DNA from 3 places in the Streptomyces kanasensis genome. Region 1 is predicted to be linked to each of the others. Evidence: riboswitches for the same ligand, from Rfam matches in the RefSeq annotation. Region 1 holds a riboswitch; each other region holds the start of a gene.

Region 1 (4,630 bases):
ACCCGGTGGTTCCACCGCTGGGCGCTGCTCGGCGGCTGGGCGGTCGGCATGGTGTACGGCACGTGGACCGCGTACAACGTCGCCGGCCCCACGCAGAAGCACTTCGGCGGCTCGTCTGCGGAGATCCCCGGCATCGGGGAGATCGGGTACATCGGCCTCACCGCCTTCGTGCTGAACCTCCTGGTCACGGTGGTCCTCACGTTCGCGCTGCGGGCGGTGCGGGCGCCGGAGGGCGTCGACGAGACGACCGCCGGCGACTACACCGCCGACGTGGGCGACGCGGGCGTCCGCCGGACGATGCCCAAGGTCGGCACCGGGCACTGAACCTCGGGCCGCCCGGCGGCGAGGGCCCCCGCACCGTCCCGGCAGGGCGGCGGGGGCCCTCGTCCGCGTACCGGGCCGGTAGGGCCCCGGGGCCCCCGTCCGCGTACCGGGCCGGTAGGCGAGGATGTGCGCATGACACGACGCCCGGTGCCCACGCCCCTCCCCCCGCGCCCCCGGCGCGCCCCGGCGCTCCTGGCCGCCCTGGCGTCGCCGCTGCTGCTCCTCGTCGGCTGCGGCACGCAGGTGGCCGGCTCCGCCGTCCCGGACCGGGCGGAGTTGGAGGCCCGCGCCGCCGCCCTGCAGACCAGGGCGGAGCACGTGTACGTGACCGAGGCCGCCGGCTTCGCCCTCGCCGAGCAGTCGGTGGGCGTCCTCGGCGACGACGGCTTCTCCGCGTCGTACGTCTCGAAGGGCGGCGGCACCCTCACCCTCGGCGTCGAGCGGGGCCGCCTGGAGGACGTGGGCTGCGCCGCCACCCCGTCGGCCGCGCCCGCCCCGTCGACCGGCGCGGGCGCGGCCGGTGGTGCGCCGTGCGCAGCGGACGGGGCGCTGTGGTACCGCTCCGGGGACACCGCACACGAGTACCTGCGCGTCGAGGGCGGGCTGCGCATCCGCGTGAGCGCCGACCGCGCCGCCGTCGACCGCGCCACCCTGCGCGCCGCCGCCGAGCGGGCGCACCGCGCCTCCGACGAGGAGTTGGCCGAGGTACTGCCCGAACGCGCGCCCGGGACGGGCGACTCGGGAGCCACGACCGGCAGCGGCGGGACCGGCCGCACCGGCGGCACGGCCGGCAACGGCGGTCCCGGCGGCGCGCCCGTGGAGCGCGGGGACCTGCCGCCCGTGGGTGACGGGGCGCCCGACAACGGCGTGGGCGTCAGCGGCTGACCCCGCCCCACCACCCCGGCCACACGCGTCCCCGCGGGCTCGCGGGCTCGCGGGAGCCCCGGGGCCCCGTGTCGGCCCCCGTGTCCGCCCGCGCCGGCCCTTCCCGAGGGTCCGCGCGCCGGTCCGGTGAGACCCCCGCGGCACCTCCGCGCGGACCCCTCCGCCGCGGCCGGAGCCCCTCCCCGGGCTGCCACTGTTCGCGTACGCGCCGACACTCTGACACAACATGTGGGGTGTGCGGTGAGGGGTGCCCCCCACATGTATGCTCGTCCTCGCTGTCGCAGCAGGGGAATCCGGTGAGAGTCCGGAACTGTCCCGCAACGGTGTACCGGTGTGCCCTTCGCGTACCCGCGAGTCCGACGACCTGCCGACAGCGCGCCCGGACCGTCCGGCCCGGGTGCCCAGACGTCCGGGCCTCGCGGAGTGGGCCGGTGGACGCGGTCTCGCACGCCCCCGTGCCCGGGGTGAGGCGCGCCCCGCTCCCCCGCCCCCGCCCGCGGGACCCCGAGCCGAGCGAGGGAGAGCCCCCACGTGACCATCGCGCCAGCGGATCCGGCTTCAGCCACCGAAGTCGACGCGCCCGGGACCGCGCTGCTGCGGACCCTGACCGACCTCACCGCGGACCTCCCCGACGCCGACCCCGGCCGGGTCGCCGCCGCCGCCCTGCGCGGCCGGCACGCCGGGTCGGACGAGGCCGAACTGCGGGAGCTCGCCACCGAGGCGGCGGCCGGACTGATCGCCGAGGACCCCGCGTACTCGAAGCTCGCCGCACGGCTCCTGACCCGGACCATCGCCGACGAGGCGGCCGGTCAGGGCGCGGTGTGCTTCTCGGCCTCCGTCGCCGTCGGCCACCGCGAGGGGCTCATCGCCGACCGCACCGCCGAGCTCGTGGCGGGCCACGCCGACCGGCTGGACGCCGTGATCGACCCCGCGGCGGACGACCGGTTCGGCTACTTCGGCCTGCGCACCCTGTACTCGCGCTACCTGCTGCGCCACCCGCTCACCCGCAAGGTGGTCGAGACGCCGCAGCACTTCCTGCTGCGGGTGGCCTGCGGCCTGGCCGCCGACCCTTCGGCGGGCGCCCTGGACGAGGTCGAGGCGCTGTACCGGCTGATGAGCCGCCTCGACTACCTGCCGTCCTCGCCGACCCTGTTCAACTCGGGCACCCGGCACCCCCAGATGTCCTCCTGCTACCTGCTGGACTCCCCGCAGGACGAGCTGGACTCCATCTACGACCGCTACCACCAGGTGGCCCGGCTCTCGAAGCACGCGGGCGGCATCGGTCTGTCGTACTCGCGGATCCGCGCCCGCGGTTCGCTGATCCGCGGCACCAACGGCCACTCCAACGGCATCGTGCCGTTCCTCAAGACGCTGGACGCGTCCGTCGCCGCCGTCAACCAGGGCGGGCGGCGCAAGGGCGCCGCCGCCGTCTACCTGGAGACCTGGCACGCGGACATCGAGGAGTTCCTGGAGCTGCGCGACAACACGGGCGAGGACGCCCGGCGCACGCACAACCTCAACCTGGCGCACTGGATCCCCGACGAGTTCATGCGCCGCGTCAACGCCGACGCCGACTGGTCGCTCTTCTCGCCGTCGGACGTCCCCGAGCTGGTCGACCTGTGGGGCGAGGAGTTCGACGCCGCCTACCGCGCCGCCGAGGCCAAGGGCCTGGCCCGCCGGACGATGCCGGCCCGCGACCTGTACGGCCGGATGATGCGGACGCTCGCACAGACCGGCAACGGCTGGATGACGTTCAAGGACGCCGCCAACCGCACCGCCAACCAGACCGCCGAGCCGGGCCACACGGTCCACTCCTCCAACCTCTGCACGGAGATCCTGGAGGTCACGGACGACGGCGAGACCGCGGTCTGCAACCTGGGCTCCGTCAACCTCGGTGCCTTCGTGACCGGTGGCTCCATCGACTGGGAGCGGCTGGACGCGACCGTCCGCACGGCCGTCACCTTCCTCGACCGGGTCGTCGACATCAATTTCTACCCGACCGAGCAGGCGGGCCGCTCCAATGCCCGCTGGCGCCCGGTGGGCCTGGGCGCGATGGGCCTCCAGGACGTCTTCTTCCAGCTGCGGCTGCCGTTCGACTCCCCCGAGGCGCGCGCCCTGTCGACGCGGATCGCCGAGCGGATCATGCTCGCCGCGTACGAGGCCTCCGCCGACCTGGCCGAGCGCCACGGCCCGCTGCCCGCGTGGGAGAAGACGCGGACCGCGCGCGGCGTGCTCCACCCCGACCACTACGACGTCGAACTGGCCTGGCCCGAGCGGTGGGAGGCGCTGCGCGCCCGCGTCGCCGAGGTCGGCATGCGCAACTCGCTGCTGCTCGCCATCGCGCCGACGGCGACGATCGCCTCCATCGCCGGGGTCTACGAGTGCATCGAGCCGCAGGTCTCCAACCTCTTCAAGCGCGAGACGCTGTCCGGCGAGTTCCTCCAGGTCAACTCCTACCTGGTGGACGAGTTGAAGAAGCTCGGCGTGTGGGACGCGCAGACCCGTGAGGCGCTGCGCGAGTCCAGCGGCTCCGTGCAGGGCTTCACCTGGGTCCCGGCCGACGTGCGGGCCCTGTACCGCACGGCGTGGGAGATCCCGCAGCGCGGCCTGATCGACATGGCCGCCGCCCGCACGCCGTTCCTGGACCAGTCGCAGTCGCTGAACCTGTTCCTGGAGACGCCGACCATCGGCAAGCTGTCGTCGATGTACGCGTACGCCTGGAAGCAGGGTCTGAAGACGACGTACTACCTGCGCTCCCGCCCGGCGACCCGGATCGCCCGTGCCGCCCAGGCGTCCGCCGCCGCCCCCGTACCCGCCCAGCAGGTGTCCGAGCCCGACGCCGTCGCCTGCTCCCTGGAGAACCCCGAGTCCTGCGAGGCCTGTCAGTGATGCCGTCCCCCCACACCGAGAAGAACCTGCTCGACCCGGGCTTCGAACTCACCCTGCGCCCCATGCGCTACCCGGACTTCTACGAGCGCTACCGGGACGCCATCAAGAACACCTGGACCGTCGAGGAGGTCGACCTCCACTCGGACGTCGCCGACCTCGCCAAGCTCACCCCCGGTGAGCAGCACATGATCGGCCGTCTGGTCGCCTTCTTCGCGACCGGCGACTCGATCGTGGCGAACAACCTGGTCCTGACGCTCTACAAGCACATCAACTCCCCCGAGGCGCGCCTCTACCTCTCGCGGCAGCTGTTCGAGGAGGCCGTGCACGTCCAGTTCTACCTGACGCTGCTCGACACCTACCTGCCCGATCCGGCGGACCGCGCGGCCGCGTTCGACGCCGTGGAGAACATCCCCTCGATCCGTGAGAAGGCGCAGTTCTGCTTCAAGTGGATGGACTCGGTCGAGAAGATCGAGCGGCTGGAGACGCAGGCCGACCGGCGCCGTTTCCTGCTGAACCTGATCTGCTTCGCCGC
Region 2 (4,630 bases), on a different contig from region 1:
GGCGGCCCGGTTCCTGCTCCTGCACCCGCCGCTGCCGTGGGCCGCCCGGGCGCCGTACGCGCTGCTGGCGGTGAACGCCGTGTCGCTCCTGCCGCCGTGGGCACGCGCTCCGCTCGGCCTGCCGTCCCTGCCGCTGCTGGAGCGGACCGCCGTGCGCGCCTCGGGCCGGGCCGTGGTCGGGACGATCCGCTGGGCGCTGCCCCCGCGTCCACCCGCCGCCGACGTCCCCTGACCCACCGCTCGTGACCACCGCTCGTGACCGGCGGCCCGTGATCGACCGCCCATGAGCGGCAGCTCGCCACCGGGGGCCGCTCAGCGGCCGCGCGTGAGGGTGCCGAGGACGCGGACGTGGGGGCGGTCGCCGTCCGCCGGGACGGTGATCTCGGCGCGCACCCCGTAGACGTCGGCGACGAGCGCCTCGGTCAGTACCTCGCCGGGCGTGCCGGCGGCCACGACCCGGCCGTGGGCGAGGACGGCGACCCGGTCGCAGTACATCGCCGCGAGGTTGAGGTCGTGCAGGGCGACGACGCTGGTGACGGGCAGGGCGGCGACGAGGTCCAGCAGGTCGAGCTGGTGCTGGATGTCGAGGTGGTTGGTCGGCTCGTCGAGGAGGAGCTCCCTCGGTTCCTGCGCGAGTGCCCGGGCGATCTGGACGCGCTGCCTCTCCCCGCCGGACAGGGTGTGCCACGACTGGTGCGCCCGGTCGGTGAGGCCGGTGCGTTCCAGAGCCGTCCGCACGGCTTCCTCGTCGGCGGGCACGGGCGGCGTCCAGGCGCGGCGGTGCGGGATGCGGCCGAGGCGGACGACGTCGGCGACGGTCAACTCGACGAGGGTGTCCGACTGCTGCTCCACGACGGCGACGCGCCGGGCGACGTCCCTGCGGCGCAGGGCGGGCAGCGGCAGCCCGTCGAGGGTGACGACGCCCGATGCGGGCGCGAGGACCCCGGCGAGCAGCCGCAGCAGCGTGGACTTGCCGGAGCCGTTGGGCCCGAGGAGCCCGGTGACGCCGCCGGGCTCGGGGGCGAGGCTGACGCCGTCGAGGATCAGCCGGCCCCCGGCGGTGCGGGTGACGCGGTCGGCTGCGAGGGTCACCGGGCGGCCCTCCGGGTCCGGTACAGCACGAGGACGAAGGCCGGTACGCCCAGCAGGGACGTCATGACGCCCACCGGCACCTCCTGGGGTTCGAGGACGGTACGGGCGAGGGTGTCGATCCACACCAGGAAGACGGCCCCGCCCAGGGCGGTGGCGGGCAGCAGCCGGGCGTGCCCGGGGCCGACGATGGCCCGGGCGGCGTGGGGCAGCACCAGGCCGACGAAGCCGATCGCGCCGGCCGCGCTGACCAGGGCGGCGGTGAGGAGCGCGGTGGCGCACAGCAGGACGAGGCGGGTGCGGCCGACGTGCACGCCGAGGGACGCCGCGGCGTCCTGCCCGAAGGCGAACGCGTCGAGGGTCCTGCCGTGGGCCAGACAGACGGCGAGGCACGCGGCGAGGACGGCCGCGCACAGCCACACGTCGTCCCAGCCGGCGCCGCCGAGCGAGCCGAGCAGCCAGAACAGCACGCCGCGGGTGGTCTCCGCGTCGGCGGAGGTGACGACGACGAAGGAGGTCAGCGCGGAGAAGAGCTGCATCGCGGCGACACCGGAGAGGACGACCCGGTCGGTGGTGCCGCCCAGGACGTGGCTCAGCAGCAACATCAGGGCGAAGGAGCAGACCGCGCCGGCGAAGGCACCCGCGGAGAGCGACAGCGCGCCGCCACCCGCGCCGAGGACCACGACGAGCACGGCGCCGGTGGAGGCGCCGGAGGAGACGCCGAGGACGAAGGGGTCGGCGAGCGGGTTGCGCAGCAGCGACTGCATGACGGCGCCGCACACGGCGAGCCCGGCCCCGCACACGGCGGCCAGCAGGGTGCGGGGCAGCCGCAGGTTCCACACGATGCCGTCGCGGATCGGGGACAGCCCGGAGGGGGCGCCGCCGAGGTGCGAGGCGACGACGGACCACACGTCGGCGACGCCGAGGTCGGCGGGGCCGACGGTGATGGTGAGGGCGACGGAGACGGCGAGCACCGCGAGCCCCGCCGCCGAGCGCAGCAGGGCGGCGGTCACCGGGACAACCCGAACCGGCGGATCGCGGCGGCGACCTGCTCGATCCCCTCCACGGTGCGGATCGTCGGGTTCATGGCCTGGCCGCTGAGCAGCACGTACCGCTTGTGCTTGACGGCCTCCATGTTCCTGGTGACCGGGTTCGACTCCAGGAACGCGATCTTCTTGCTCGCGCTCTCCGCGGTCTGCGACCGGCGGGTGAGGTCGCCGATGACGAGCACGTCGGGGTCCCGGTCGGCCACGGTCTCCCAACTGACCTGCGGCCACTCCTCGGTGGTGTCGTCGAGGACGTTCTTCGCGCCGAGCGTGCGGGTGATGATGCCGGGCGCGCCGCAGCAGCCCGCCATGTACGGGGACTCGGCGTTGGCGAACCAGTACATGAGGGTGACGTCCGACTCGTCGAGGCCCTTCTTCGCCGCGGCGGTGCGGGCGTCGAGCCGCTCGACGAGCTGCTCGCCGCGTTCCTCGACGCCGAAGACGCGGGCGAGGTCGCGCACCTCCCGGTGGATGGTCTCCATGGTGAGCGGCGCGGTCCGCACGCCGTCACCGCCGCCGGAGTTGTCCTTGCCCGCGCAGTCCGCCGGGGAGAGGTACGTCGGAACGCCCAGCTTCTCGAACTGGTCGCGGGTCGCGACGCCGCCGGTGCCGAGGGTGGAGGCGAAGGAGGCGGCGACGAAGTCCGGTTCGGTGTCGAGGACCCGCTCGAACGAGGGGTTGTTCTCCGCCAGCCGCCGGACGCGGGCGTTCTCCTTCTCCAGCCCCTTCATCACCGGGTCGGTCCAGGTGGCGGTGCCGGCCATGCGGTCGGCCAGGCCGAGGGAGAGCAGCGTCTCGGTGGTGCCCTGGTTCAGGGACACGGCCCGGCGGGGACCGCCGCCGTGGACCTCCACCTGACGCCCGCAGTTGTCGAGGGAGCGGGCCGCCGCGCCGGAGGCGGACGCGGACGGGCCGGATGCGCCGCCGGCGCATCCGGTGAGCAGCAGGGCGCCGCAGAGCAGGGCGGCGGGCAGGCGGTGCTGGCGTGGCAGGGGCACGGGGCGTCCTCGGTTCGTGGCCCATGCGCGGGGCCGTCCGTAACGGGCGCCAGCAGGTCTTCGGACTCGGGGTCGACCGGACGCGGCGCCTTCCCGGGCCGGTCGGTGCCCAGTGGCTCGTGCTGCCGCGCCCGTCACCCTCACCGCTGCGCGTCAGTTCCGGATTCACACCGGATTCCCTGACCCAGGTACCGCAGGTACTGAGTTCGACTGGCCACGGCAAGGTAACACGGTGGTCGCAGAGCGGGACCGACCGGGCCGGCCCGCGGCCGGGGGTGCCGACGGGCGTCGGCCGACGTGCGCCGGCGCGACCCGGCGGGGGGCGGGCGCGGGCCGGCGCGGGCGGGCACGATGGGCGATCCGCGGGCGGGCGTCGGCGGGCGACGGCGGGCGACGGCGGGATCGGATCCGGGTGCGGGCGGGCGTCGGCGGGCGGGCGTCGGCGGGCGGGTGCGCTCAGCGGGCCGGACACCGACGGGCAGGTGCCAGCGGGCCGGACGGCGGCAGACGGGTCCAGTGGGCCGGACGGCGGCAGACAGGTGCCATCGGGCCGGACACCGACGGGTAGGTGCCATCGGGCCGGACACCGACGGGTGGGTGCCAGCGGGTGGGCGCCGGCGGGTGGGAGGTCAGTCGGCGGACCGGGCGTAGTCGCCGAAGCCCGTCCAGTCCAGGGCGACGCAGGGTTCGTCCCCCAGCACCCAGGCGTCGTGGCCGGGCTCGACCGTGAAGAAGTCGCCGGGCCCCACCTCGGCGCTCTCACCGCCGCCGTCCATGACGATCCGCATCCGGCCGCTGACCACGTAGCCGGTGTGCGACGCCTGGCAGCTGTCGGTACCGGCGAGCGGCCTGACGTGCTCGGTCCACCGCCAGCCGGGTTCGAAGACGGCGCGTCCGACGGGTCCCTGCCCGGTGGTGATCAGGTCCAGCCTGCCCTTGCCGTCCTCGAAGGGACGGGTCTCATCGGCGGCGTCGAAGTTCCTGCTGACGATGGCTGTCATGTCGTCCGCCTCCCCGGGAGAGGATCGGTCCCCGAGTACTCCTCCAGGCTACGCCGCGCGGTGCGTCAGGGGTGCTCCAGGTAGCCGGCGAGCGTGCCGCGGCTGCGGCGGAGGGCGTCGATGCGTGCGTCCGCGGCCGCCAGCTCGCCGTGCAGGACGTCCCGGATCCCGGCGCACCAGTCGAAGCCCAGACCCGGCCCCTCACCCCGGGCGCAGGGCAGGACCGTGCGGATCACCTCCGTGGAGAGCCCGGCGGCGAGCAGCGCGCGCACCTGCCGGACGGTGGGCACGGCGTCCTCGTCGTAGTCGCGGTACCCGTTGCCGCGCCGGACCGAGGTGAGCAGCCCCTGCGCCTCGTAGTAGCGCAACAGCCGCGTGCCCACTCCGGTCCGCCGGGACAGCTCCCCGATCAGCATGGCCCCTGCCTTCCCCGCCTTGACCTTCGCACCAGTGTGAAGCCCTAACGTCGGCTCGGGCCGCGGGAATTCCACCGCCG
Region 3 (4,630 bases), on a different contig from region 1:
CAGCCTGTACACGGCCGGACGGCGCGGCACGGGGGCGACCCTGTTCGTGGAGAAGATCGCCGGCGCCGCCGCCGAGGAGGGCGCGCCGCTGGAGCGGGTCGAGTCGATCGCGCGCCGGGTGAACGCCGCGTGCCGGAGCTTCGGGGTGGCGTTGAGCGCGTGCAGCACGCCCGCGAAGGGCGGCCCCACCTTCGACCTGCCGTCCGGCGAGCTGGAGCTGGGCGTCGGCATCCACGGCGAGCCGGGACGCGAGCGGCGCCCGATGATGACCTCGCGGGAGATCGCCGACGTGGCGGTGGACGCCGTGCTGGACGACCTGCGGCCCTCGGGTCCGGTGCTGTTGCTGGTCAACGGCATGGGCGGGACGCCGCTGCTGGAGCTGTACGGGTTCGGCGCCGAGGTGCACCGGGTGCTGGGCGAGCGCGGGGTGCCGGTGGCCCGCACGCTCGTCGGCAACTACGTGACGTCGCTGGACATGGCCGGTGCCTCGGTGACGCTGTGCCGGGCGGACGAGGAGCTGCTGCGGCTGTGGGACGCGCCGGTGCGGACGCCGGCGCTGCGATGGGGGTGGTGAGCGCGGTGCTGGACTCCGGGACGTTCCTGCGGTGGATGGCCGCGGTGGCGGTGGCCGTGGACCGCGACGCCGACCTCCTCACGGAGCTGGACTCCGCGATCGGCGACGCCGACCACGGGGTCAACCTGCGGCGCGGCTTCACGGCGGTGGCGGCCGCGCTGGAGGAGGAGCCGCCGCGGACGCCCGGCGCGGTCCTGGTGCTGGCCGGCCGGCGGCTGATCTCCACGGTGGGCGGGGCGTCGGGGCCGCTGTACGGCACGCTGCTGCGGAGCGCCGGCAAGGCCCTGGGCGACGAGCCCGAGGTGGCGCCCGCGCGGCTGGCGGAGGCGCTGGGCGACGGTGTCGCGGCGGTGGCCCGGCTCGGCGGGGCGCGGGCCGGGGACAAGACGATGCTGGACGCGCTGGAGCCGGCCGTGGCCGCGCTCGGGCAGGACCGGCCGGACGCCGTCGCGGCGGCCGCGCGGGCCGCCGCGGAGGGCGCGGAGGCGACCGGGCCGATGCGCGCCCGCAAGGGACGGGCCAGTTACCTCGGCGAGCGGTCGGTGGGACACCGGGACCCGGGCGCCACGTCGGCCGCGCTGCTCTTCGCGGCACTCGCCGACGTCACGGGGGAGGCGGCGTGAGCGGCTCGGGGGCGCCCGTGGGCGTCGTGCTCGTCTCGCACAGCGCCCCGGTCGCGCAGGCCGTCGCCGCGCTCGCCCGGGGACTGGCCGGGGGCGCCGGCGGGGTACCGGTGGCGGCGGCCGGCGGCGGGCCGGACGGCGGGCTCGGTACGAGCGCCGAACTGGTCGCGCGGGCGGCCGCGGAGGTCGACGGCGGCGCCGGCGTCGCGGTCCTGGTGGACCTGGGCAGCGCCGTCCTGACGGTGAAGGCGCTGCTGGAGGAGGGGGAACTGCCGGCGGGGACGCGGCTGGTGGACGCGCCGTTCGTGGAGGGCGCGGTGGCGGCCGTCGTCACGGCGGCGGCGGGCGGCGACCTCGACGCGGTGGAGGCGGCGGCCTCGGAGGCGTACGGCTACCGCAAGCGGTAGGGCGTGGCGGGCACCCGCGAGCGCCCGCCCGTGCGGCGGGACTCCCCCGTGTGCGCGGTTGTGATGTACCTGGTCAACGCACTAGTGTCGCAGGGCCTTGGTGTACGGGAAGCCGGTGTGGAACCGGCGCGGCCCTCGCCACTGTGATCGGGAAGTCCGGCCCCACCCCCCGCGCCAGCGGGGAAGCCACTGGACCGCCGCGGGAGACCGCGGCGTCCGGGAAGGCGGGGTCGAGGCGGTAGTACCCGTCAGCCAGGAGACCGGCCAGGGCGCGTTGTCCATCCACGAGGTGCTGGAGAGGGTCTCCCCCACATGCATATAGCCGAGGGGTTCCTACCCCGGGAACACGCGGTCGCCTGGACACTGGCGGCCGCTCCGTTCGTCGTCCACGGCGTCCGGGCGCTGACCCGGGAGGTCAGGGCCAACCCCGAGTCGACGCTGCTGCTCGGCGCGTCCGGGGCGTTCACGTTCGTCCTGTCCGCGTTGAAGATCCCGTCGGTGACGGGCAGCTGCAGCCACCCCACCGGTACGGGGCTCGGCGCCATCCTGTTCCGGCCGCCCATCATGGCCGTGCTCGGCACGATCACCCTGCTGTTCCAGGCGCTGCTGCTGGCGCACGGCGGTCTGACGACGCTCGGCGCGAACGCCTTCTCGATGGCGGTCGTCGGACCGTGGGCCGGGTACGGGCTGTACCGGCTGCTGCGCCGCACGGGAGCGCCCCTGATGGTGGCCGTCTTCTTCGGCGCGTTCGCGGCGGACCTGTCCACGTACTGCGTGACGAGCGTGCAGCTGGCGCTCGCGTTCCCCGACCCGGGCAGCGGCTTCACGGGCGCGCTCGCCAAGTTCGGCGGGATCTTCGCGGTGACACAGCTCCCCCTGGCGGTGAGCGAGGGCCTGCTGACGGTGCTGGTGATGCGGTTGCTGCGGCAGTCGAGCGGGGGCGAGCTGGCCCGGCTCGGCGTGCTCCCGGCGGCGGGCGCGACGAAGGAGGCGGCGGTCCGATGAGCCGGAACGCGAGGATCAACACCCTGCTGCTGCTCGTCGTGGTGGCGCTGGCGGTGCTGCCGCTGGCGCTCGGACTGGGTGATCACAAGGAGGAGCCGTTCACGGGCGCGGACGCGCAGGCGGAGGCGGCGATCACCGAGAACGCCCCTGACTACGAGCCGTGGTTCAGCCCGCTGTACGAGCCCCCGTCGGGTGAGGTGGAGTCGGCGCTGTTCTCCCTGCAGGCCGCGCTGGGCGCCGGAGTGCTGGCGTACTACTTCGGGCTGCGCCGCGGGCGCCGGCAGGGTGAGGAGCGGGCCGGGGCCGGCGGGGCGGCCGAGCCGCCCGCGGCGTCCGGGGAGTAGCGGGGGTGCTGCCCATCGACGTGGCGGCGCACGGCAGCCGCTGGCGCCGCCGCCACCCGGGCGAGAAGGCCGTGCTCGGCTTCGGCCTGACGGCCTGTGCCGTGTCCCTGCCGCCGTGGCCGGGCGCGGCGCTGGTGGCGGTGGTCGCCGTCGTGGTGCTGCTGGGGCCGGCGGGGGTGGCTCCGCGGCAGCTGTGGCGGGCGTGGCGGGTGCCGCTCGGCTTCTGCGTCACGGGCGCGGTGCCGCTGCTGTTCCAGGTGGGCGGCCCGGCGGGTTGGGTGGCGCCCGCGCCCGGCGGGGCCGCGCAGGCCGTGGAGTTGCTGCTGCGGTCGTCGGCGGCGTCGCTGGGGGTGCTGCTCTTCGCCTTCACGACGCCCGTGTCGGACGTGCTGCCCCGGCTGGTGCGGGCGGGCGTGCCCGCGCCGGTGGTGGACGTGGCGCTGGTGATGTACCGCATCGGCTTCCTGCTGCTGGACGCGGTGGCGCGGATCCGGCAGGCGCAGGCCGCGCGACTGGGGACCACGAGCCGGGCCGCGGCGTGGCGCTCGGCCGCCGGTCTCGGGGCCACCGCGTTCGTCCGCGCCTTCGACCGGGCGACACGGCTGCAGAGCGGTCTCGCCGGCCGCGGCTACGACGGGACGCTGCGGGTGCTGGTGCCCGCGGCGCGGCTGGACCGCCGCTTCCTGGCGGCGACGGCGGTGTTGCTGGCGGTGCTGGTCGCGGCCGCCCTCGGACTCGAACGGGTGGTGTGATGACCGGGTCGCCGGTGGTGGAACTGGTGGGGGCGGGGTTCGCCTACGAGGGCGGGCCCGCCGTGCTCAGCGGGGTCGACTTCGCCGTGCCGGAGGGGCGGTCCCTGGCGGTCCTGGGCCGCAACGGCGGCGGCAAGACGACGCTGCTGCGGCTGCTGAGCGGCGGTCTGCGGTGTGCGAGCGGGCGGCTGCGCCTGGCCGGTGAGGATGTGGCGTACGACCGCAGGGGCCTGACGCGGCTGCGGACGGCGGTGCAGCTGGTGGTGCAGGACCCGGACGACCAGCTGTTCGCCGCGTCGGTCGGGCAGGACGTGTCGTTCGGCCCGATGAACCTGGGCCTGCCGGAGGTGGAGGTCCGCGCCCGGGTCCGCGAGGCGCTGGAGGCCCTGGACATCGTGGCGCTGGAGGACCGGCCGACGCACCTGCTGTCGTACGGGCAGCGGAAGCGCGCGGCGATCGCGGGGGCCGTCGCGATGCGGCCCCGGGTGCTCATCCTGGACGAGCCGACGGCCGGGCTCGACCCGCACGGGCAGGAGCGGCTCCTGGCGGTGCTGGAGGGGCTGCGGGCGTCGGGGACGACCGTGGTGATGGCCACGCACGACGTGGACCTGGCGCTGCGGTGGGCGGACGACGCGGCGGTGCTCACACCGGACGGGGTGCGCACGGGCCCGGTGGAGGACCTGCTGGCGGACGGGGAACTGCTGGACGCGGCGCGGCTGCGGCGGCCGTGGGCGATGGCGGTGGCGCGGCTGCTGCGGGCGCACGGGTTGCCGGACGCGGGGGCCGGGACGCCGCCGGGCGTCGGGAAGGCCACGCCGTGGGGGACGGTGCCGTGCACGCCGGAGGGGCTGGACGCCTGGGGGGCGGACCTCGCGCAGCGCGGCTGACGGAGGCGGGGCGCGGGCCCACCCGGTGTACGTAGCGC

What was found. A riboswitch is a leader RNA that binds a small molecule or an ion and turns the genes downstream of it on or off. The one in region 1 is predicted to bind cobalamin.
Region 2: linked by a shared signal. The riboswitch ahead of ACF053_RS02480 (ABC transporter substrate-binding protein) and the one ahead of ACF053_RS12770 (ribonucleoside-diphosphate reductase subunit alpha) in region 1 are both predicted to bind cobalamin.
Region 3: linked by a shared signal. The riboswitch ahead of ACF053_RS22270 (energy-coupling factor ABC transporter permease) and the one ahead of ACF053_RS12770 (ribonucleoside-diphosphate reductase subunit alpha) in region 1 are both predicted to bind cobalamin.

The regions. Positions count from the first base shown of each region.
Region 1 is NZ_JBIBSF010000004.1:243,683-248,312, reverse strand. Features, by position in the region: gene mctP (monocarboxylate uptake permease MctP) at 1-324, shown strand, start outside; gene ACF053_RS12775 (hypothetical protein) at 457-1,209, shown strand; cobalamin riboswitch at 1,431-1,594, shown strand; gene ACF053_RS12770 (ribonucleoside-diphosphate reductase subunit alpha) at 1,741-4,098, shown strand; gene ACF053_RS12765 (ribonucleotide-diphosphate reductase subunit beta) at 4,098-4,630, shown strand, end outside.
Region 2 is NZ_JBIBSF010000001.1:568,326-572,955, forward strand. Features, by position in the region: gene ACF053_RS02465 (oxygenase MpaB family protein) at 1-232, shown strand, start outside; gene ACF053_RS02470 (ABC transporter ATP-binding protein) at 313-1,092, opposite strand; gene ACF053_RS02475 (FecCD family ABC transporter permease) at 1,089-2,102, opposite strand; gene ACF053_RS02480 (ABC transporter substrate-binding protein) at 2,099-3,133, opposite strand; cobalamin riboswitch at 3,168-3,363, opposite strand; gene ACF053_RS02485 (cupin domain-containing protein) at 3,763-4,134, opposite strand; gene ACF053_RS02490 (MerR family transcriptional regulator) at 4,200-4,550, opposite strand.
Region 3 is NZ_JBIBSF010000009.1:116,565-121,194, forward strand. Features, by position in the region: gene dhaK (dihydroxyacetone kinase subunit DhaK) at 1-574, shown strand, start outside; gene dhaL (dihydroxyacetone kinase subunit DhaL) at 580-1,197, shown strand; gene ACF053_RS22265 (PTS-dependent dihydroxyacetone kinase phosphotransferase subunit DhaM) at 1,194-1,604, shown strand; cobalamin riboswitch at 1,686-1,887, shown strand; gene ACF053_RS22270 (energy-coupling factor ABC transporter permease) at 1,917-2,609, shown strand; gene ACF053_RS22275 (energy-coupling factor ABC transporter substrate-binding protein) at 2,606-2,953, shown strand; gene cbiQ (cobalt ECF transporter T component CbiQ) at 2,959-3,705, shown strand; gene ACF053_RS22285 (energy-coupling factor ABC transporter ATP-binding protein) at 3,705-4,592, shown strand.